DNA from 2 places in the Nocardia sp. NPDC058058 genome. Region 2 is predicted to be linked to the other one. Evidence: predicted binding sites of a transcription regulator. Region 2 holds the regulator's gene; the other holds the start of a gene.

Region 1 (4,416 bases), 260 kb from region 2:
GCAAGCTCGATTGCAGCAGTGGATCTTCCGGCCCGGTGAAGCCGGCCCCGACGGTGGCGCTGTACCGGCCCGGATGCGCGACCACGTATTCCCGGAAGGCGGTGGCGAAGGCCGCGAGGGCCGCACTGCCCGAGAGTCCGTGCATGGCGTCGCGCAGTCGCTGATCGAGTTCGGTCATGGCGAGCGTGGCGACGCCGTGCTGCAGGTCCGCGAGGCTGTCGATGTGCTTGTACAGCGACGGGGTGCGAACGCCGAGTCGCTGAGCCAGCGGGCTCAGGGCCAGGTTCGCGAAACCGGCGTCGTCGGCGAGCTGAGCCCCCGCCGCGACGACATCGGTTTTGCTGAGCCCGGCTCTAGGCATTCGCGTACTCCTTCAGGAACGGCAGGATCAATTCGGCGGTCCGCTCGGGCAGCTGCGCGTGCGGGTAGTGGCCACCATTCTCGACGAGTCCGAGGGTGCCCAGCCCGGCGGGCAGCGCGGCGATGATGGCCTTGCCCTCGGCCTCCGGGTTCGGGTAGTCCGGATCGGCGGTGCCGATGACGATCAGCGCGGGCTGGGTGACGTTCGGCAGCTGGGCCTGCGCATCGACGGGGGTGGACTTGCCGGTCTTCATGAATTCGGCCATCCGGCCCGGCTCCCGGAGCTTGGCGGCATTGGCGGCCATGTACTCGTCGTAGTCGGCGGGCTTGGTCGGGTAGGCGATGTTCAGGTACTTCAGCCACTGGTTCACGCTCTTGAACATCATGGTGCCCATCAGCGCGAACATGCCGCGGCGGTACCGGGACACGGTGAAAAGCGCTCCGACGGAAGGGGTTTGGGTCAATGTGAAGGGGTTGATCTCCACGATGGCGCGCACCAGTTCGGGCGATTTGGCGGCGGCGATGGTGGCCGAGCCGCCGGCGAGCGAGTGGCCCACCACGACCGCGGGTCCGGCGTTCAGTCCGGCGATCAGGGCGAGCAGATCATTGGCGACATCGGTGCGGCTGATGGCTTCCTTACCGGTCTCGGACACCCAGTTCATGCTCGAATCGCCGTGTCCGCGCATATCGGCGCTCACCACCCGGTACCCGGCGGCGGCGATGATCGGGGCCAGGAATCGGTAGGCCTGGCGGCGGTCGCCGATGCCGTGCGACAGCACCACCAGGGGGCCTTCGCCGATCGAGTCGTATGCGATCTGTCCGCCGTCGATGTCCATGTACTCGGTCATGTCGTTCGCTCCTTCGTGTGGCTAACTCCTGTAGCCATAAAGCTAATAGCTTTAGCCAAAGTCGTCAACCCTCAATTCCCGGCGAGTCTCCGGCGGATAGTTGCCATATAAACTGTCCCGCGTGGCGGATACCGAGAGTGATGTGAACGCGAACGTCGGATACCTGGTCTGGCGGCTGTCCACCCGCTGGCGCGCCACCCTCGATCGAGCCCTCGCGCCGCACGGTCTCACCCAGGCGCAGTATTCGGTGCTCGCCCCGCTCTACGGTCTAACCAGCGATGGAACGCGTCCGAGTCAGCGGCGACTGGCGGATCTGACCGGTCTCGACGCCGTCTACATCTCCAAATTGGTGCGCGCACTGGAACGGCAGGGGCTGGTCACCCGCGCGACCAGTGCCGCGGACCCGCGCGCGGTCGAACTTTCGCTGACCGCCCAGGGTGCTGAAACCGCCCGGCGCACAATAGAACTCGTGCACGGCATGCGCGACCGGCTGACCGCGCCCCTGGGCGGCAACGACAGCGAGCGCACCGCGGAGCTGGCGGCCATGCTGCGCGAACTCCTCGATGCGCCCGAGAGTGCCGAATAGTACTGTCGCTAAAGCGTTTTCACAGCGCCTCGCCCGCGCGCAACTTCTTCGCGCGCTCGATGACCGAGGCCAGCACCCGATGCGCGATGGCCAGCTCCTCGGGATCGGATCCGCCGAAGATCGGCCGCGTCAACGGCGCGATGGTCTGCATCAGGGTCTTCAACTCGGCGGAACCGGCGGTGGCCAGTTCCACCGGTCCGGGTCCGTCGACCGCGGACCCGCTGACGAACCCCTTCTTCTCCATTCCGGCGAGCAGTTCGGCCGCCCCCGCCGCATCGACCCCGAGCTGCCGCTGCCCGGCCAGGTAGCGGTGGAATTCCCCCGGTTCGGCGATCGGCCCGCGCACGGCGAGCGCCCGCAGCACCGCGTATTCATTGCTGGTCGTGCTGAATCCCTGTGCGATCAGCGTCGCCTCGAGCAGGGCGGTGACCGCCCCTTCCGCCTCGGCGATGTCCTGTCCGGTGAGTGTGGGTGCGGTGGTCATGGTGACTCCCTATATCGACGAGTAAGCTGTCCGATCATTTACTGTACATGGAAACTATGTACATGGAATCTATATTCCGACCGGGGTGAACCCGGCGTTCGCCCGGGGCGAACAAGGTCGCGGAATTACTCGGCGGGGGTCGGAGTTGACTGGGTAACGCTCAACCTGAGTTGAGTAGGAGACGCTCAATCTTGGAAGAGGTAGAGAAGTGACCAACCCTCAGAACTTGCCGGTGCTATTCCTGACCGATCCGATCGTGCTCCCGGGCATGATCGTCCCGATCGAGCTCGATGAGTCCGCCCAAGCCGCCATCGATGCCGCCCGCGCGGGCAAGGTCAACCAGGTGTTGGTCGCGCCTCGCCTGGACGAGGGCTACGCCAGCTACGGCGTGGTCGCCACCATCGAGCAGGTCGGCCGCATGCGCGGCGGCGCACCGGCGGCGGTATTGAAGGCCGAGGGGCGCGCGAAGATCGGGCACGGCGTGACCGGACCCGGCGCGGCGCTCTGGGTCGAGGCCGAACCGGTCGAGGTGCCCGAGCCCGACGGCCGCACCAAAGAGCTTGCCGCCGAATACAAGAAGCTGGTCGTGGCGGTGCTGCAACGTCGTGAGGCGTGGCAGATCATCGACGCGGTGAACCAGCTGACCGATCCGTCGGCCATCGCCGACGCGGCGGGCTGGGCCCCGTACCTGAGCCATGACGAGAAGCGCGAGCTGCTCGAAACCCTGGACACCGCAACCCGTTTGACCAAGCTGATCGAGTGGACCAAACAGCACATCGCGGAAACCGAGGTCAACGAGAAGATCAGCGAAGAAGTCCGCGAGGGCGTCGAGAAGTCGCAGCGCGAATTCCTGCTGCGCCAGCAGCTCAACGCGATTCGCAAGGAGCTGGGCGAGGGTGAGCCCGACGGTGCCGATGACTACCGGACCCGCGTCGAGACCGCCGATCTCCCGGACAATATCCGCGAGGCCGCGCTGCGCGAGGTGGACCGCCTGGAGCGTTCCAGCGATCAGAGCCCGGAATCCGGCTGGATCCGGACCTGGCTCGATACCGTCCTGGAACTGCCGTTCAGCGTGAAAACCGAGGACAGCACCGATGTTTCGGCTGCCCGCGCGGTGCTGGACGCCGATCACCACGGCCTGGACGAGGTGAAGGACCGCATGGTCGAGTACCTGGCGGTGCGCGCCCGTCGTGCCGCCCGCGGCCTGGAGGTCGTCGGCGGTCGCGGTTCCGGCGCGGTGCTGGTGCTGGTCGGCCCGCCCGGTGTGGGTAAGACCTCGCTGGGTGAGTCCGTGGCACGTGCCCTGGGCCGCAAGTTCGTTCGCGTCGCTCTCGGCGGCGTGCGCGACGAGGCCGAGATCCGTGGTCACCGGCGCACCTACGTCGGGGCGCTGCCCGGTCGCATCGTGCGCGCCATGAAGGAGGCGGGTTCGATGAATCCCGTTGTCCTGCTGGACGAGATCGACAAGGTCGGCTCCGATTTCCGCGGTGATCCGGCGGCGGCGCTGCTCGAGGTGCTGGACCCCGCGCAGAACCACACCTTCCGCGATCACTACCTGGACCTGGATCTGGACCTGTCGGATGTGCTGTTCATCGCGACCGCGAATGTCATGGACACCATCCCCGGCCCGCTGCTGGACCGGATGGAACTGATCACCGTCGACGGCTACACCGAGGACGACAAGGTCGCCATCGCCCGTGACTTCCTGATCCCGCGTCAGCTGGAGCGCAACGCGCTGACCAGCGCCGAGGTGCAGATCACCGATGAGGCGCTGCGTGAGGTCGCGGCCAACTACACCCGGGAGGCCGGTGTCCGCCAGATGGAGCGCCTGATCGCCAAGGCGCTGCGCAAGGCGGCGACCAAGCTGTCCGAATCGGCGGATCTCACCGATGTCGAAAGCATCGTCAGCGCAGGAGAGTTCGTGCCGGACGCCCCGGCGGCCGGCCGGAACGGTTCGGCCGCAGGCGAATCCACCGAGCTCGGCTACGCGAAGGAGCTGGGATACGACGGCGCGGCCGATCAGCTGGTGATCGGTCTCGGCGACCTGAAGGACTACCTGGGCCGTCCGCGCTTCACCCCGGACGGGGTGGAACGCACCGCGGTCCCCGGTGTGGCGACGGGTTTGGCCGTGACCGGTG
Region 2 (4,416 bases):
TCTGCACATCGCGATCGTCCCAGGCGCCGAAACTCGCGACCACCTTGCCGATTTGGCCGACGACGCGGGGTTGCAGGCCCGGATGTTCCTTGGGCTCACTGGAATTGGAGAGCTGCCACCACGGATCCTCATCGCTCTCGGTGACCGGGGTGACGGTGAGCCATTTATTGGCCTGCGCGAGCTGGCCGAGGATTTCCAGATCGTAGAGGTCGCACGGGTAGTGCCCGCCGACGAAGAGATCGACCTTGGGGTTGGAGCGGCGCTGGGTCATGGCCATGAGTTGTGCTCGCAGCGGGGCGATTCCGGTGCCGCAGCCGATCATGAGCATCTTGCGCCGGGTATTGCGGGGCACGCCGAGACCGCCGAGCGGTGAGCCGATCAGCCACTTCTCGCCGACCTTGGTGTGCCCGACCATGGCCGGGCTGACCCAGCCGCCGGTGACGCCGCGAATGTGGAATTCGATCTCGCCGCTGGGATTCGCGGGAATCGCCGGCGACAGGTACCGCCACATGCGCGGGCGGGACGGGATCTGCACGCTCATGTACTGACCGGCCGCGTATTGGATGGGCTGATCCAGTTTGAGCCGCACGATCGCGAGATTGCGCAGTACCTCACGATGTTCGATGACGGTGCCGGTCCAGACCGGTGGCGTGGTCTCCCGGTCCGCGGCCTCCATCATGGTGGTCGCGATGACGTTCAGGCCCTCGTCCCACGCCCGCCCGATCTCATCGGTCCACAGTTCGGTCCCGGCGTAGGACTCGAGTGCGGCCTTGAGCGACTTCCCCACGGCCACATAGTGTTCCCCGACCACACCGTATTTGCGGTGGTCGCGCCCGAGCTGGGCGAGGAAGGGCAGCAGCTGCTCGGGTTCCTCCAGCCGGTCCACCACGTACGCGATGGCTTTCACCAGCCGATCGCGCTGGGCGTCCAGCGCGGCGGGGAAGAAGTCCCGCACCTGGGGGTACTCCGTGAAGAGGATGGCGTAGAACGAACGAGCGAGTTTTTCGGGGCCACCATCCTCCGCAGCTACCGCCTTGAACGTCGTTCTTATCAATGCGACGGTCCGCGAATCCATTTGTGTCACAACCCCATTTCGCACTCGAACACAAGCCAGGGCCGGTGAGTGCAGTGCTGCGGGACACTCGACAGCAGCCGTTGCTGAGCAACTATAGGCGAGGTTTGCCAGCAACGGAATGAGTCGTTTCAACAACATGCCTGTAATTCCCCGAAAACGAGCCTGTTGCAACTAAACCTGCACGAAAACAGACTGTTCAACTGGGAAACGCCGGTGGACACCAGCTTTCGGCTACCGATCTTGGGGGATTCGTTTTGCAATCTTCAGTAAGGGAGCGATCCTGCCGCAACCATGACAGGCGATGAATTCCCATGCCACAGCAGGACAAAACATACAATTAGCAAACAATACAACCGGGCGGTCTGTATTAATTTCCGAGCCCGCCTACGCGATAAAAAAGCAGCGCCCCGATATTCGGAGCGCTGCTTCCCGTTTCCGGCTGGCTACTACGTTCTGCGATGCCGCGGCTGCCACACCACGAGCGCCGTACTGCGCTGCGGCGGAGTCAGATCCGGGCGGTACCCCGCACGGAGCCGATCCACCTCACCGCTCAGTTCGGCCACTCGCTGCTGGAGTTCCTCGACCTGATTGGTGAGTTCGATGATCCGTTTGACACCCGCCAGGTTCACGCCCTCGTCCTGGGACAGCCGCTGCACCTCGCGTAGCAGCTGCACATCCCGATCGGAGTAGCGCCGCCCGCCGCCCGAAGTACGTTGCGGCGAAACCAAACCCAGCCGGTCATAGGTGCGCAGCGTCTGGGCGTGCATGCCCGCCAGCTGCGCCGCCACCGAGATCAGGAAGTACTGTGCCTCGGCGGCTTTCTTCGGATCGGAACTCATCACGCACCTGCCCATCCAGCACGCGGATCGAAACCACTGGTCTTCTCCGCCTCCGCATAGCGCCGGAGCGCTTCGGCGGCATTGTCATCCAGCTTCTGCGGGATCGCGACCTTGACGGTGACGAGCAGATCGCCCGCACCACCGTCCCGCTTGGGCACACCCCGCCCGCGTACGCGCAGGGTGCGACCGTCGGCGGTACCCGGGGGCACCTTGACGCCGACGCGTCCCTCCAGTGTGGGCACGGAAACCGTTGTACCCAAAACCAGTTCGCTGTAACTGACCGGCAGCACCAGGGTCAGATCGTCGGCATTGCGGCCGAAGACCTTGTCCTGGCTGACGTGCACGGTGACGAACAGATCGCCGGGCGGTGCGCCCCGCAGACCCGCTTCGCCCTGACCCGCGAGCCGAATCCGCTGACCATCGCGCACCCCCGGGGGAATGCGCACGGTGATGGTGCGGGTCCGATTCTGGATACCGGTGCCGTGGCAGTCGACGCACGGATCATCGATGATCGATCCGGTGCCCCGGCAGTCCTCGCACGGTTCGCTGAATCCGAAGGCGCCCTGATTGCGGCTGACCACACCCGCGCCATTGCAGTGCGGGCACACGCGCGGGCTGGTGCCCGGCTTGGCGCCGCTGCCGTGGCAGGTGGTGCAGGCGGCCGGACTGGTCATACGCAGCGGAACCGTCACGCCCTGGGCGGCCTCGCGGAAGCCCAGTGTCGTCTCGGTTTCCACATCGCTGCCGCGCCGCGGCCGCGACGAGGTGCGGGTGCCGCCCCGGTTGAACAGTCCGCCGAGCAGATCGCCCAGGCCGCCGTCACCGGCGCCCGCCTGCTGCCCGCCGAAGATGTCACCCAGGTTGAAATCCTGCGAGAAGCCGCCGCCGGGCTGGCCGTAGCCCGCTCCGGGGGTGAAGCCGCCGCGGCCGAAACCGCCGCCCGCGAAGAGCTTTCGCGCTTCGTCGTACTCCTTGCGCTTCTCCGGATCGGACAGCACGGCGTGCGCCTCGCTGACCAGCTTGAACCGCTCCTCGGCCTTGGCGTCACCCGGGTTCTTGTCCGGATGCAGGTCGCGGGCGAGTTTGCGGTACGCCTTCTTGATCTCGTCCTGGCTGGCGCCGGAGGCGATACCCAGCTCCTTGTAGAAGTCCTTCTCGAGCCACTCCCGGTTCACCGGGCATCTCCTCCTCTCGAATTCCTCGGCGCCGCGGTCCCGTTCGGGACCACCGGCTTCGCGGTCTCGCGGGAGACCGCCCGAACGGCCCCGGCCGGGGCCATCGGTGTGTTACTCGGTACCAGCGGCATCGGGGCCGGCGTTCGTCGTATCCGATGCGGCCGGGCCGTTCAGATCCTCGGGCGCGTCGGTGACCCCGACCATCGCGTGCCGCAGCACCCGATCGCCGAAGCGGTAACCCTTGCGCATGACCATGCCGATCACCGGCTCATGACCGGAGCCCTCGTGCTGGACGGCCTCGTGCAGGGTCGGGTCGAAAGGATCGCCCGCCGTGCCGAATTCCTCCAGGCCCTGCTTCTGCAGGGCGGTGGCGAGCTTGTCGGCGACCGCCTTGAGCGGTCCCTCCAGATCGCCGTGCGCACGCGCGCGGTCCAGATCGTCCAGCACACCGAGCAATTCGCTGACGACCGTGGCCTTGGCATTGTCGATGGTGGCCTTGCGGTCCCGTTCGACACGGCGGCGGTAGTTGGCGTATTCGGCGGTGAGCCGCTGCAGATCCGAGGTGCGCTCGGCGAGTTCGGCGCTGATGGCGTCGGCGAGGGAATCCTCGCTCAGCGCGTCAGCGGCCGAAGCCGCGGCGAAATCCTCCGCCGCGACATCGCCTACCTCACCCGTGACCGGTTCCTGTTCCGGGTTCGGGTTCGTCACTTCTTCTCCGGCTCCTCGACGACCTCGGCGTCGACGACGGTGTCATCGGCATCGGGCGCGGCCTGACCGTTGCCCGAGGCGGCCTGATCCGCGGCGCTCGCGTCGTAGATGGCCTGACCCAGCGCCTGCGATTCGGTCGCGAGCTTCTCCACCGCGGTCTTGATTACCGCGATATCGGTGCCCTTGAGCGCCTCGTTCGCCTCGGCGATCGCGGCCTCGACCTTTTCCTTGATGTCGCCGGGGACCTTGTCCTCGTTGTCCTTGATGAACTTCTCGGTCTGGTGCACGAGAGATTCGGCCTGGTTACGGGTCTCGGCCTCTTCGCGACGGGCCTTGTCCTCCGAAGCGTGCGCTTCGGCGTCCTTGACCATGCGATCGATCTCCTCCTTGGACAGGCCGGAGCCGTCCTGGATCTTGATCGTGTTCTCCTTGCCGGTGCCCTTGTCCTTCGCGGTCACGTGCACGATGCCGTTGGCGTCGATGTCGAAGGTGACCTCGATCTGCGGCACGCCGCGCGGGGCCGGCGGGATGCCGGTCAGCTCGAAGGAGCCGAGCAGCTTGTTGTGCGAAGCGATTTCGCGCTCACCCTGGAAGACCTGGATCTGCACGGACGGCTGAT

What was found. The regulator HspR, encoded in region 2, represses chaperone genes until heat shock. The targets are predictions, from matches to a motif close to ANNTGAGTNNNNNNNACTCANNT.
Region 1: a site for HspR is predicted at 2,422-2,444, ahead of lon (endopeptidase La). Genes of this name have one in related genera too.

What each region holds. Positions count from the first base shown of each region.
Region 1 is NZ_JBHVSA010000002.1:1,533,652-1,538,067, forward strand. Features, by position in the region: gene ACFVUS_RS21735 (TetR/AcrR family transcriptional regulator) at 1-361, opposite strand, end outside; gene ACFVUS_RS21740 (alpha/beta fold hydrolase) at 354-1,208, opposite strand; gene ACFVUS_RS21745 (MarR family winged helix-turn-helix transcriptional regulator) at 1,330-1,794, shown strand; gene ACFVUS_RS21750 (hypothetical protein) at 1,814-2,278, opposite strand; gene lon (endopeptidase La) at 2,487-4,416, shown strand, end outside.
Region 2 is NZ_JBHVSA010000002.1:1,797,841-1,802,256, reverse strand. Features, by position in the region: gene ACFVUS_RS22900 (globin domain-containing protein) at 1-1,075, opposite strand, end outside; gene ACFVUS_RS22895 (heat shock protein transcriptional repressor HspR) at 1,522-1,914, opposite strand; gene dnaJ (molecular chaperone DnaJ) at 1,914-3,089, opposite strand; gene grpE (nucleotide exchange factor GrpE) at 3,201-3,797, opposite strand; gene dnaK (molecular chaperone DnaK) at 3,794-4,416, opposite strand, start outside.